DNA from 2 places in the Glutamicibacter sp. BW80 genome. Region 2 is predicted to be linked to the other one. Evidence: riboswitches for the same ligand, from Rfam matches in the RefSeq annotation. Region 2 holds a riboswitch; the other holds the start of a gene.

Region 1 (6,183 bases), on a different contig from region 2:
GCGCTGTGCATCCTCGAGGTATTGCCCGCCAACTCGGGCGATCACACTCGCACAGGAGAATTGCTCATGCACAAGCCCACCGCCGTCGCGCTCGCGGCCGCCGTTCTGCTCCCGCTGGCCATCGCGCCTGCTACACCGGCGGCAGCCCTGCCAGCCAGCGCCCCCATGTCCTTCCCGGCGTCCACCGCCAAATCTCCAGAACCCGGATTTCGTGTTCTGCCCTACCTGCAGGCTCCAGGCGCGACCTCGATGACCATCAACTGGATCAGCGAAACCGACCAACCAGGAACCCTCTCAGTCCAGGGGCCGGGTCTCGGCAACCAGCCGGGCAAAGGAAATAGCAGCGCCCAAAGCAGCGAGCCTGAATACCTGGACTTGATGGAGTACACCCAGGCCGAACTCGAGCAGCAGATCCCCGGACTTGAACAGGGCACCTGGCTGAAGTCGAATTCCAATTACAAGCACTCGGTGACCATCGAAGATCTCAAACCAGGCAAGAAATACGACTACACGGTCACCCAATCGGGTCAGAGGCATACTGCCGCTTTCGAAACAGCGCCAGATGGAAAATCCTGGAAGAACATCCGCATTGTTGCCTTCTCCGACTCGGAGACCGAACCTCGCGGACGCACCGAGCACCGTGAATGGGAGCTTTCCCCGGTCAACGGATATACCTCCGAGTCCTTGCAGCGCCCGAGCACCGATTCAAAGTGGGCCGAGACTTTTGGAATGACCACCCGCTATGGCCAGCCGACCTTGCGCTATCCGCTGGACCAGTCCACCGCCTTCAACGAAAATCTCAGGCATGTTCAGGCCGCCAACCCGGATCTGGTCATGATGGCCGGGGACCTGACGCAGGGCTCGGGATACCAGCCGGCATGGGATGAGTTCTTCGGACATGTTGCCGGTGAACACTCGGATCTGGCCTCCAACGTTCCGTTGCTTCCGGCATTGGGCAATTGGGAAACCTATGCGGCCCTGAACGGTGGCTACGGTTCGGACGCAGACCGCACCCCCGCGGTAATTTCACGCAACCGCTTCCTGGATTATTTCTCCTTGCCGCAGGACCCGGAGCACCCCGAATACAAGGGTTCCTACTACCGGGTGGATCATGGGCCGGTCACGGTCCTGACCTTGGACTCCACCAATGGCCGACCCGATGAGAACACCAGCACCGGCACCTTGTCCGGCGAAAAATTCTCTGGGGACGACACCAATCTGACCGCTGAGAACCAGTCCACCGACACCCAAGGCCAGTTCACCTTTGAATCCTATGTTCAGGGCTTCAAGGATCTATTCCCCGGCTCAACCGAGCAAGATGTTGACCTGCCAAATATGGATGCCGGGTCGGCCCAATGGGACTGGGCCGAGAAGCAATTGGCCGAAGCCCGCGCCGACGGCCAGATTGTGCTCGTCCAGTTCCACCATGCCGCCTATTCCAACGGCGTGCACGGCACCCCGCCGAACCATGAGCACCCCGACAACCAGTCCGGCACCACAATGCGCGCGTACTCGCCAATGTTCGAGGAACACGGGGTCGCCGCGGTCATCTCCGGCCATGACGAGATGTTCGAGCGTTCTTGGGTTGACGCGGACGGCGACGGCCGAGGCTTCCACTCCTATGATGTGGGCGTGGCCGCCGACGGCCTGCGCGGTGAAAAGCTGGTGCAGAATGCCCAGGGCGAGTACGAACCATTGCGCTTCAACTCGCACTCGCAGTGGTCAGCGCCGGCAGACCAGTCAGAGATCTGGGAAGAGGACGAAAATGGCGTAGCGCAGCTCGTATCCGGCGGTCTGCACTACGGACACCTGCAAATCGACATCGCGAAGAAGGCCAAGGGAGCAGAGCTCACATTGACCCCGGTATACGTCTTCCCGAAGTTGGATTCGGAATACCAGCTTGAACGCACCGAACGACGCGTATACGACGATGTGGTGACCTTCCCGGTCAGCCAGGACGGCGCGCCGTTGGCGAAGTAGCCACAGGCCAATTGCTGCCAGGTGGCGCAAGTTGTCTTGGCGCAGAGGCCACCGATGATAGAACATTAGAGCAGGCGGCGTGCAGGTGGCTGCCTGCTCTAAGCAATTACCTCTAGCTGGACTCACGGTTGGTGCATCCATGAAAGTAGGACAACAGATGAACGAGCAACGAGTATTCCACGCGGTGGTGGGCAAGCAAGCCGGCTGGTGGAACATCTGGGTCCCGGAGCTGGACCACGTCACCTCCACCCGGAAGTCCCGCAAGATTGCCGGATACACCCGCACCCTCATCGCGGCGGTTCTTGGCATCCCTGAGTCCTCTTTCCGAGTGGAACGCGAGTCAGTTTCCGCCGAGGAATTCGAGCGCCGCTACACCGAGGCAGTCTTGGCGACCGACCCGCAGGAAAAGAAGTAGTCCCGGGTAACAGCTGCTCTAAGCGCCAAACGGCTACCGCTCCTACATTCCCCGTAGGGTCCGGTAGCCGCTGCTGGTTAAGACTGCCTAGCGCATGCCCAGGAGCGCTCGTTTTCACGCTCCTGCAACGATTCCGTTGCCGGCTATTAACCCTTGCCTCATAGTGTGGCAGAGGTCTTTCAGCCTCATCTCGCACCGAAATACAGGAGTGCCTCATGCGTTTTCGTTTCCTTCAGGGCTTCGCCGCCTTGGCCTGTGCAGTTCTCCTCGCCCCAGCGGCCCCAGCAGTTGCGAATTCCGCGGGGTCCGCGGACCCCGCTTACACCTTCGGCGTCATTGGAGACATCCCCTACGGCGCAGCCCAACTGGCCGAATTCCCCAACATGGTTAGCGAACTTAACGAGCAAGACGAGCTTCGTTTCATCGCCCATGTCGGGGATATCAAGGCAGGTTCCGAAAAATGCACCGACGAACGCCTGAGCCTGGTCAAGGAGGAACTGGATCGGCTTCAAACTCCGCTGGTATTCACCCCGGGCGACAACGAATGGGTCGACTGCCACCGGGCCAACAACGGCGGCTACAACCCGCTGGAGCGATTGGATACCCTGCGTGAAATGTTCTTCCCGGTCGAAAACAAGACCCTGGGCGGCACCATGCAGGTAGATTCCCAGGCGGACATCGGTTTACCGGAAAACGTCCAATTCACGAAGAACCGTGTCGCCTTCTCCGTGGTGAACGTCCAGGGATCCAATAACTCCCTGGCCCCGTGGGCTGGACTCGGACTGACCGCACCAACTTCCGAACAGCTGGAAGAAGTCGCGCTGCGCACCGAAGCAAACCTCGACCAACTGGCCGAAACCTTCGCCAATGCGAAACGATCCCAGGCGCGCGCCGTAGTGGTGATGACCCAGGCAGATATGTTCACCCCGGGGTTCGAGGATGATTCCCTGGCAAACCCCGAATCCGTTTCAGGCTTCAAGTCGTTTGTCGAAGCCCTAGCCAACGAATCAGCGGCCTTCGGCGGACCGGTGTATCTGGTCAATGGCGACAGCCACGTGTTCAACGAAGATGCGCCGCTGGCCGCCGGTTCACCGTGGCTAGAGGTCTACGGTGTCGACCCGGTTCCGAATTTGCAGCGGGTCACCGTCGAGGGTGCCGCAACCTCAAGCGAGTGGCTGCGCGTGAGCGTTGCGCCGAACTCGGCACAGGGTGCAGAAATTCTCAGCTGGGAGCGCGTTCCCTTCACCGGCTGATTTCGTCGACGAAGCGGCGCCCGTGGCATAACCGCTCGGCATGCAAAGCGAATAGGCACCGCGCACACAGTAGCCAAACAGTTGCCGCCCCTAGAGTGGTAACTACCTTCCTCAAAGGTGCGAGTGATGAACCGGAGCCCAGCCATTGGCTGGGCTCCGGTTTTTAATTGCCTGCAGATTGCTCGGGCCGGCGCCTCGACTCCAGGTACGAAGCCCGGAGAATACGGTGGCAAGGGCTGCACCGAGGCCGCCGCTTCGCGCGCAGCATCGGATGAAAACGAAACAACGTCGGCTTGCGCAGCCAACATCCAGAACAATTTTTCAGGAAGCCGCCGCAAAAGTTTTCATACTTATTTCGTCCTAAAGCTGATCCACGAATATGCTCCCCGCTTTCTGACCAGTAAATTTCTCTCTCGTCTAAGTATCTGCAAGTCATCATCCGGTGGCGCCGCTCGTACTCGACAACAAAACGCTTCATATTTAAAACGGGCATCTCCCCCAAAACCGCCCAATACCGGGCTCAGGCATGAGCAAGCCATGGATTGCTCATGCAATAAACTCCATGCCGGTTTGCGCAAGCAGAAAAGAGCTGGGCATACTGTGACTGCAATCACAAGCAGTACGCCGTTGACGCGTGGCGGGAGAGTCCCGCCCAAGCCAAGGGCGGGCGCCGTAGGAGCAATTCCTCCCCGGGAAACTCTCAGGCACCCGTACCGCCACGACGAGGCGAATCTGGAAAGCAGCAAGGACTAGTCCTTGCTCACCGACGGAGCAAACCTCCGATCCCCACCGGATCGAGGTGAAAACTCTCAGGTCTTCAAACAGATTGGGGAGGAACTAAGAACAGTGCCGCACCGTACGCACCCGATTCGAAAGTTCTCCCCTTGGCAAACTATCTCCACCTTCGTGCAGGGCGATCCCTAGATGGGCCTCGTCCGCTACGTTTCGGTGCGGAGAATCTTGCCGCGGAGTCCGACGGTTCGAGTGCGAACGTAGATCTGCCGCAACGTGGCGAAACCCCTAGTGGTTCGCCATGGCACCTCATCGAAGCACCTCACCACTCCTGGAAGGCAGCAGCATGAGCGATACCAGCTCTTCACCCAAACTCGAACGCGGGCTCTCTAACCGTCATATCCAGCTCATCGCCATTGGCGGTGCCATCGGCACCGGCTTGTTCATGGGCTCGGGTAAAACTATTTCGGTCGCCGGACCATCTGTCATCTTCGTATACATGGTTATCGGCTTCATGCTGTTCTTCGTCATGCGTGCCATGGGTGAACTGCTGCTTTCGAACCTGAATTACAAGACTTTCGCGGACTTCGCAGGCGACCTGCTCGGCCCGTGGGCCGCGTTTTTCACCGGCTGGACCTACTGGTTCTGCTGGGTAGTCACGGGTATCGCGGACGTGGTGGCCATTGCACACTACGTCGCTTTCTGGTGGGGGAACCTTCCGCTTTGGATCCCGGCACTCGCATGCATCGCGTTGTTGCTGGTGCTGAATCTGGCCACGGTGAAGGCCTTCGGCGAAACCGAGTTCTGGTTCTCCATGATCAAGATCGTGGCCATCTGCGCGCTGATTGTCGTCGGCCTGGTCATGGTCATCACCAGCTTCGGGCACAATGATGCTACCGCTTCCTTCAACAACCTCTGGGCCGACGGCGGAATGTTCCCGACCGGCTTCATGGGCTTCGTTGCAGGTTTCCAGATTGCAGTATTCGCATTCGTGGGAATAGAGCTGGTCGGCACCACCGCGGCCGAAACCAAGGACCCCGAGAAGACCCTCCCCAAGGCCATCAATTCCATTCCCATCCGCATCCTGATCTTCTACGTGGGTGCGCTCATCATCCTCATGGCCGTTCAGCCATGGCGCCTGTTCTCCGCCGGAGAATCCCCGTTCGTGGGCATGTTCGCCTTGGCCGGGCTGGCCGGCGCGGCGGGCATCATCAACTTCGTGGTGCTCACCAGCGCGACGTCCAGCGCGAACTCGGGCATCTACTCGACCTCCCGCATGATCCGCGGCTTGGCTCTTGAGGGCGACGCACCGAAGGCCTTCGCTCAGTTGTCCGAAAACAAGGTGCCGCGCAACGCACTGATGTTCTCCTGCATGTTCCTGCTGGCCGGAGTGGTGCTGCTCTACAGCGGCGATTCGGTGATGGTTGCTTTCACCCTGGTCACCACCGTAGCGGCCCTGTGCTTCATGTTCGTCTGGTCGATCATCCTGGTCAGCTACCTCGTGTACCGCAAGCGCCGTCCGCACCTGCATGCGCAGAGCAAGTTCAAGATGCCCGGTGGCACCTTCATGCCCTATGTGGTGTTGGCCTTCTTCGGATTCATCCTCTGGGCCTTGACCACGCAGAGCGATACGTTGTCAGCCCTGCTGGTCACCCCGCTGTGGTTCATCGGCCTGGCCATCGGATACCGCGTGGTGCGGCGCAAACCGGGGCACGTGGCGCTTCGTGCCGCGCACGTGGCAAAGGTCGCGGTAGAGAAGGAAGACGCCGGGGCCTTCCGCATCCACGGCCCGGCAGCCACCGA
Region 2 (6,183 bases):
GTGAACAACGGCGTCTACCGTGCCGGATTCGCCGGCGACCAGCGGGCCTACAACGACGCCTATGACCGGCTCTTTGGCACGCTGGACTATCTCGAAGAGCGACTGGCAACCCGCCGCTTCCTCATGGGGGACCACATCACCGAGGCCGATGTGCGCCTGTTCACCACGCTGGCCCGCTTCGACCCGGTCTACCACGGTCACTTCAAGACCAACCGCAACAAGCTGATCGACATGCCTAACTTGTGGGGCTACGCCCGCGACCTGTTCCAGACCCCAGGGTTTGGCGATACCACCGACTTTGAGCAGATCAAGGCGCACTACTACGTGGTTCACGAAGACATCAACCCCACCGGGATCGTGCCGAAGGGGCCGGAGCTGAGCAACTGGCTCGAAGCCCACGGGCGCGAAGAGCTGGCGGATTCCGGACCGTTCCTCGACGGTACCGCACCGGGCGAGGTGCGCGCCGAAGAGCGTGTGGCCGCGGGGCATAACCCGATGTATCCGGCCTGAATGAATCGAAGGCAAACCCGCTGAACCGACGCATCGAGAGGTCCTGGCAATGTCCCGGCGAGAACTCACGGAGTTTTCACCGGGTCATTGCCCGTTAAAAAACGAACATGGCACACCTGGTCATCTGCACTTGTGGGGTGGACATGGCAGGATTATTCATATGACGATCATTGCGGCAGCTGACGGTTCTGCACTCGGTAACCCTGGACCTGCCGGTTGGGCCTGGTATATCGACCACGAAAACTGGGGAGCCGGGGGCTGGGACCACGGAACCAACAACATGGGCGAGCTTCAAGCGGTGCTCGAGCTCTTCCGCGCCACGGCCAAAGAACCCGAAACCGAACTGAAAATCCTGTGCGATTCCCAGTACGCCATCAACTGCATCACCAAGTGGATGCCGGGATGGAAGAAAAAGGGCTGGAAGAAGTCCGACGGCAAGCCGGTGCTCAACCAGGACATTCTGCGAGAACTAGACGCGGTGATCGTTGGACGCAAATACACCTTTGAATGGGTCAAGGGCCATGCCGGCCACGAACTCAACGAGGAAGCCGATGACCGGGCCCGAGCCGCCGCCACCGCATATCAAAGCGGGAAGGACCCGGACGCCGGGCCCGGCTATACCGGCTCCTCGGGCACGATTGCTGGCAACGAACCGGGCCAAGCCCCGCCTCCGGTGGCTGAGGCCGCCGCCGAACCAGCCGTGGACGTGGCAAGCACCGTCTTCGAATTGGAGCAGGGTCTGCTCGACGCGCAGGTGCGCGCGAACTTCACCGAGGTCAGCGATTTTCTGCACCCGAGCTACCAGGAAGTCTGCCGTGACGGTTCGCTGCTGGATGTCTCCACCGTGCGCTCGATCCTCGACGCCGGCGGTGCGCTTCCGGCCACCGGTCCGGTGCAGCTGCTCACCGCGCGTCCGCTGGATTCCAAGCTGGTGCTGATCGCCTACCGGATGAGCCCGGAAGGCTCGCAGGTTTTGGTCTGCTCCTCGTGGTGGCAGCAGACGGAGCGGGGCTGGAAATTGCGTTTCCGCCAGGAAACAGTCGAGAGCCACGCCTAGATTTTTGCCCTTTCGCACTAGTGTTAGTTGACAAGCAGCAAGCACTTTAAGGATTTTCATGGATTCGGTCATTACAGAAGATTTCGCGCCCCTCGCCGAAGCGCTTGACGCCCGAGCGGCGGAAGAAGAGGGCTATTCGGCCCAGCTCGCGATTTATCACCGCGGGCAGCTGGTGCTCAGCCACGCGGTCGGCGATCATCTCGCCGGCGACGCGGTGACCTGCGTCTTCTCCTGCACCAAGGGCCTGGGGGCGCTGGTCATCGCGATGCTGATTCAGGACGGCTTGCTCGATCCGGCCAAGCCGATCGGAACCTACTGGCCCGAATTCGCCAGCGGCGGCAAGCAGCGCCTGACCCTGGGCGAAGTGCTCAGCCACCAAGCCGGCGTGCTCGGCGTCCCCGGGGGAGTTCCAAGCGAGGTTCTGCTCAACTCGGCCGAATACGCCAAGGTGCTGGCCTCGATGCCGAGCATCTGGCCGCAGGGACAGAATATCGTCGGCTACCACGCCATCACCATGGGCGTACTCATGGAAGAACTGGTACGCCGGGTCACCGGCCAGGAACTCAAAGAAGTCTACGAACAGCGCATCCGCAAGCCGCTGGGAGTCGACGCCTTCATCGGCCACGGCGCAGAACTCGAACCGCGCTACCGCGACGTGCTGCCCGCGCTGGATGAAGCACCTGCCTTCATGGACCCGTTCTCGCCGTCCGGGCTCTCGGTCAACTCCACCTCGGGCTTCGCCCTGGAATCCGGACCGGTGTACAACTGGCACGAACTGGCGAACTCGCCACAGGTCCGGCAGCTGGGTCCCGCCTCCATGGGCGCGGTGGCCAACGCCCAGGCGCTCGCCGGGATCTACGCCGCGTCCTTCGGCGCGGTGCCGGAGCTCGGCGCCACCGAGGGGCTGCTCAGCGCAGATACCTGGGCCGAGGTTTCCACCGAACTCGTCTACGGACCGGACCGCACCAACGGTCAGTTGCAGGCCTTCGCCGTCGGTTTCATGAAACCCACCGCGCGCAAGGACTACGGCTCGATCTTCGCCTATGGGCATGACGGGGCGAATTCGTCGCTGGCCTTCGCCGACCCGGCCTACCAGCTGGGCTTCGGCTACATCCCTTCGCGCAATGAAGGAGAAAAGGATATCTCGACCGGCGTGCGCCTGAGCCAGCTGGCCCGCCAGCTCATCTTGGCCAAGGGAGCGAAATGAAATTCCTTGCATTAGGGGATTCCTTCACCGAAGGTGTCGGAGATATCAGCATGGTGCGCCCTAACCGGGTGCGCGGTTGGGCCGACCGGGTGGCCGAGGTGCTGGGCACCCAGGGCGACTGGGAATACGCGAACCTTGCCATTCGCGGCAAGAAGATCTCCCAGGTCATCAACCAGCAGCTCGACGCCGGGCTGGCGTTGGAACCCGATCTGGTGACCATCTATGCAGGGGGCAACGACATTCTGCGCCCCAGCGCCGATCTGGACGCGCTCATGCGCGGTTATGACGGGATGGTCCGCCGATTTGCCGAGTCCGGCAGCACCGTGGTGCTGTTCACCGGGTTCGACACCGTGGATTCCCCGCTATTCAACAAGACCCGTCCGCGGACCGCCATCTACAACGAGAAGATCCGCGAAATCGCTGACACCCATGGTGCGCTGGTGGCCGACTACTGGCGCTGGCGGGAATTCTCGGACCTGCGCTATTGGGCGGGGGACCGGCTGCATATGAACGAATTCGGCCACGCGTTGATGGCGCGCAAGGTGCTCGAACTGCTCGGCAGGCACGGCATCGTTGAGCCCGAATGGGCCGGGCAGATCAATCTTCCGGGGTTGCCGCAGCTGCCGGTCAACTCCCGTGGCGAGAGATTACGCGAGGATATGGGCTGGGTGAAGGAGCATTTGGGACCCTGGATCAAGCGCCGGCTGACGGGCACGTCCTCGGGAGACTCCTTGCCAGCGAGATATCCCGCCTATGTAAAACTCGCTCAAGGCTCCAGTGCAAGTTAATTTGTGAATCTAACCGAGCCGCCGGTCTTGGATAGAAGCATGCGGTGCAGGTAAGATGGTGATGTGTTTTGGATCATCAGATCCACGGCACAGCCTTCGACGGATGGCGGGAGAGACCCGTTCACACCATGGATGGGCGCCGTAGGAGCAATTCCTCCCCAGGAAACTCTCAGGCCCCCGTACCGCCATCACGAGGCAACTCTGGAAAGAAACCGGCCCGTTCCGGTTCACCGAAGGTGCAAGCGCCCGGCTTTGTAGGTCGGATGCGTAAAACTCTCAGGTTATGCAACAGGGATGGGGAGGGACAGAGACCTTCCTTTGGCATGCGCCAAGACAGATCCCCCTGGAGATAACTGCACCATGACTATTACGCAGACCTCGGCATCAACGAGTAGCGAATTCGTGTCCCGCCACATTGGCCCACGTCCGGCCGATGCAAACCACATGCTCCAGACGCTGGGTTACTCCAGCCTCGACGAGCTGATCGACACCGCAGTTCCGGCCGACATCCGCCAGGGTGCGGCATTGGATCTTCCTGCTGCCCTGAGCGAAACCGAAGCGTTGGCTCACCTGCGCAACCTGGCATCCAAGAACGTGATGAAGACCCAGATGATCGGCCAGGGCTTCTACGACACCTTCACGCCAGCGGTGATTCGCCGCAACATCGTGGAAAACCCGGCCTGGTACACCGCCTACACCCCGTACCAGCCAGAAATCTCCCAGGGCCGCCTCGAAGCGCTGCTGAACTTCCAGACCATGGTCATGGACCTGACCGGCCTGCCCATCGCCAACGCCTCGATGCTCGATGAGTCCTCATCGGCGGCCGAAGCCGTGCTGATGATGCGCCGTTCGAATAAGAAGAAGGCCAGCGGCAAGACCGTGCTGGACTCGAACATCTTCCCGCAGACCATCAAGGTCATCGAAGGCCGCGCCGACGCGCTCGGCTTCGAAATCGAAGTTGTTGACCTCTCCCAGGGTCTGCCGGAAGGCGACATCTCGGGTATCGTGCTCCAGCAGCCGGGCAACGACGGCTCGATTGCCGACCACAAGCAGATCATCGCCGCCGCCAAGGACGCCGGCGCGATGGTCACTGTCATCGCCGACCTGCTCTCGCTGACCATGATCACCCCTCCCGGTGAACAGGGCGCGGATATCGCAGTGGGCAACACCCAGCGCTTCGGGGTGCCGCTGTTCTTCGGCGGACCGCACGCTGCCTACCTCGCCGTCGGCGCGGGCCTGCAGCGCTCGATGCCCGGGCGCCTGGTCGGTGTCTCCACCGATGACGCCGGCACCCCAGCCTACCGCCTGGCACTGCAGACTCGCGAGCAGCACATCCGCCGCGAGAAGGCCACCTCCAACATCTGCACCGCACAGGCGCTGCTGGCCATTTGCGCCTCGATGTATGGCGTCTACCACGGCCCGGCGGGCCTGAAGCAGATCGCGACCCGGGCGCACAACCACGCTCGCGTCATCGCCAGCTCGCTGGTTTCCGGCGGCTTCACCCTGGCGTCCGACTCCTTCTTCGACACCGTTGTGGTCAACGTCGAGAACGCGGAAGCGGTCATCGCCAAGGCGGCCGAAGCCGGCATCAACCTGCGCAAGGTTTCCGAAACCCAGGTGGGCATCTCCACCGATGAGGCAACCACCGCGGATATCGTGCGCACCCTGGTCGAGGTCTTCGGCGTTGAGCTGTCCGTACCGGAGGGCTTCGAGATCCCCGAGGCGCAGGTGCGCACCAGCGCCTACATGACCCACCCGATCTTCAACACCATCTCCTCCGAGACCCAGATGATGCGCTACCTGCGTCGCCTCTCGGACCGCGACCTGGCCTTGGACCGCACCATGATCCCACTGGGCTCATGCACCATGAAGCTGAACTCGGCCGCCGAGATGGAATCCATCACCTGGCCGGAGTTCGCCACGATCCACCCCTACGTTCCCGCCGAGCAGTCCATCGGCTGGCGCGAACTGATCACCGACCTCGAAGGCCGGTTGACCGCCATCACCGGTTACGCCGGCATCTCGATCCAGCCCAACGCCGGCTCGCAGGGCGAATACTCCGGGTTGCTTGCCATCTCCGGCTACCACGCCTCGCGCGGCGAATCCCAGCGCGACGTCTGCCTGATCCCGGCTTCGGCCCACGGCACCAACGCGGCTTCGGCCGTGCTGGCAGGGATGAAGGTCGTCGTGGTGAAGACCGCAGCGGACGGCACCATCGACGCAAACGACCTGGATGCCAAGATCGAGGCCAACAAGGACGTCCTGTCGGCCATCATGATCACCTACCCATCCACCCACGGGGTCTACGACGCCGACGTGCGCGAGGTCTGTGACAAGATCCACGCCGCGGGCGGCCAGGTCTACATCGACGGCGCGAACATGAACGCCCTGGTGGGCCTCGCGCAGCCGGGCCAGTTCGGCGGCGACGTCAGCCACCTGAACCTGCACAAGACCTTCTGCATCCCGCACGGCGGTGGCGGACCGGGTGTCGGCCCGGTCGCTGTCGCCGAGCACCTGGTGCCATTCCTGCCCGGCGACGCTTCGGGCAGCTACACCGAACGCGACGGTGTGCCGGTAGTGTCCACCGCTTTCGGCTCCGCCGGCGTGCTGCCGATCTCCTG

The links. Region 2 has a riboswitch for glycine ahead of gcvP (aminomethyl-transferring glycine dehydrogenase). Riboswitches for the same ligand answer to the same signal wherever they lie in the genome.
Region 1: linked by a shared signal. The riboswitch ahead of cycA (D-serine/D-alanine/glycine transporter) and the one ahead of gcvP (aminomethyl-transferring glycine dehydrogenase) in region 2 are both predicted to bind glycine.

The regions. Positions count from the first base shown of each region.
Region 1 covers NZ_NRGV01000032.1:67,314-73,496, reverse strand. Annotated here, with positions in the region: gene CIK76_RS10555 (metallophosphoesterase) at 67-1,980, shown strand; gene CIK76_RS10550 (hypothetical protein) at 2,138-2,395, shown strand; gene CIK76_RS10545 (metallophosphoesterase) at 2,611-3,648, shown strand; glycine riboswitch at 4,277-4,374, shown strand; gene cycA (D-serine/D-alanine/glycine transporter) at 4,727-6,183, shown strand, end outside.
Region 2 covers NZ_NRGV01000015.1:18,070-24,252, forward strand. Annotated here, with positions in the region: gene CIK76_RS02520 (glutathione S-transferase C-terminal domain-containing protein) at 1-510, shown strand, start outside; gene CIK76_RS02525 (RNase H family protein) at 671-1,567, shown strand; gene CIK76_RS02530 (serine hydrolase domain-containing protein) at 1,626-2,774, shown strand; gene CIK76_RS02535 (SGNH/GDSL hydrolase family protein) at 2,771-3,562, shown strand; glycine riboswitch at 3,660-3,757, shown strand; gene gcvP (aminomethyl-transferring glycine dehydrogenase) at 3,923-6,183, shown strand, end outside.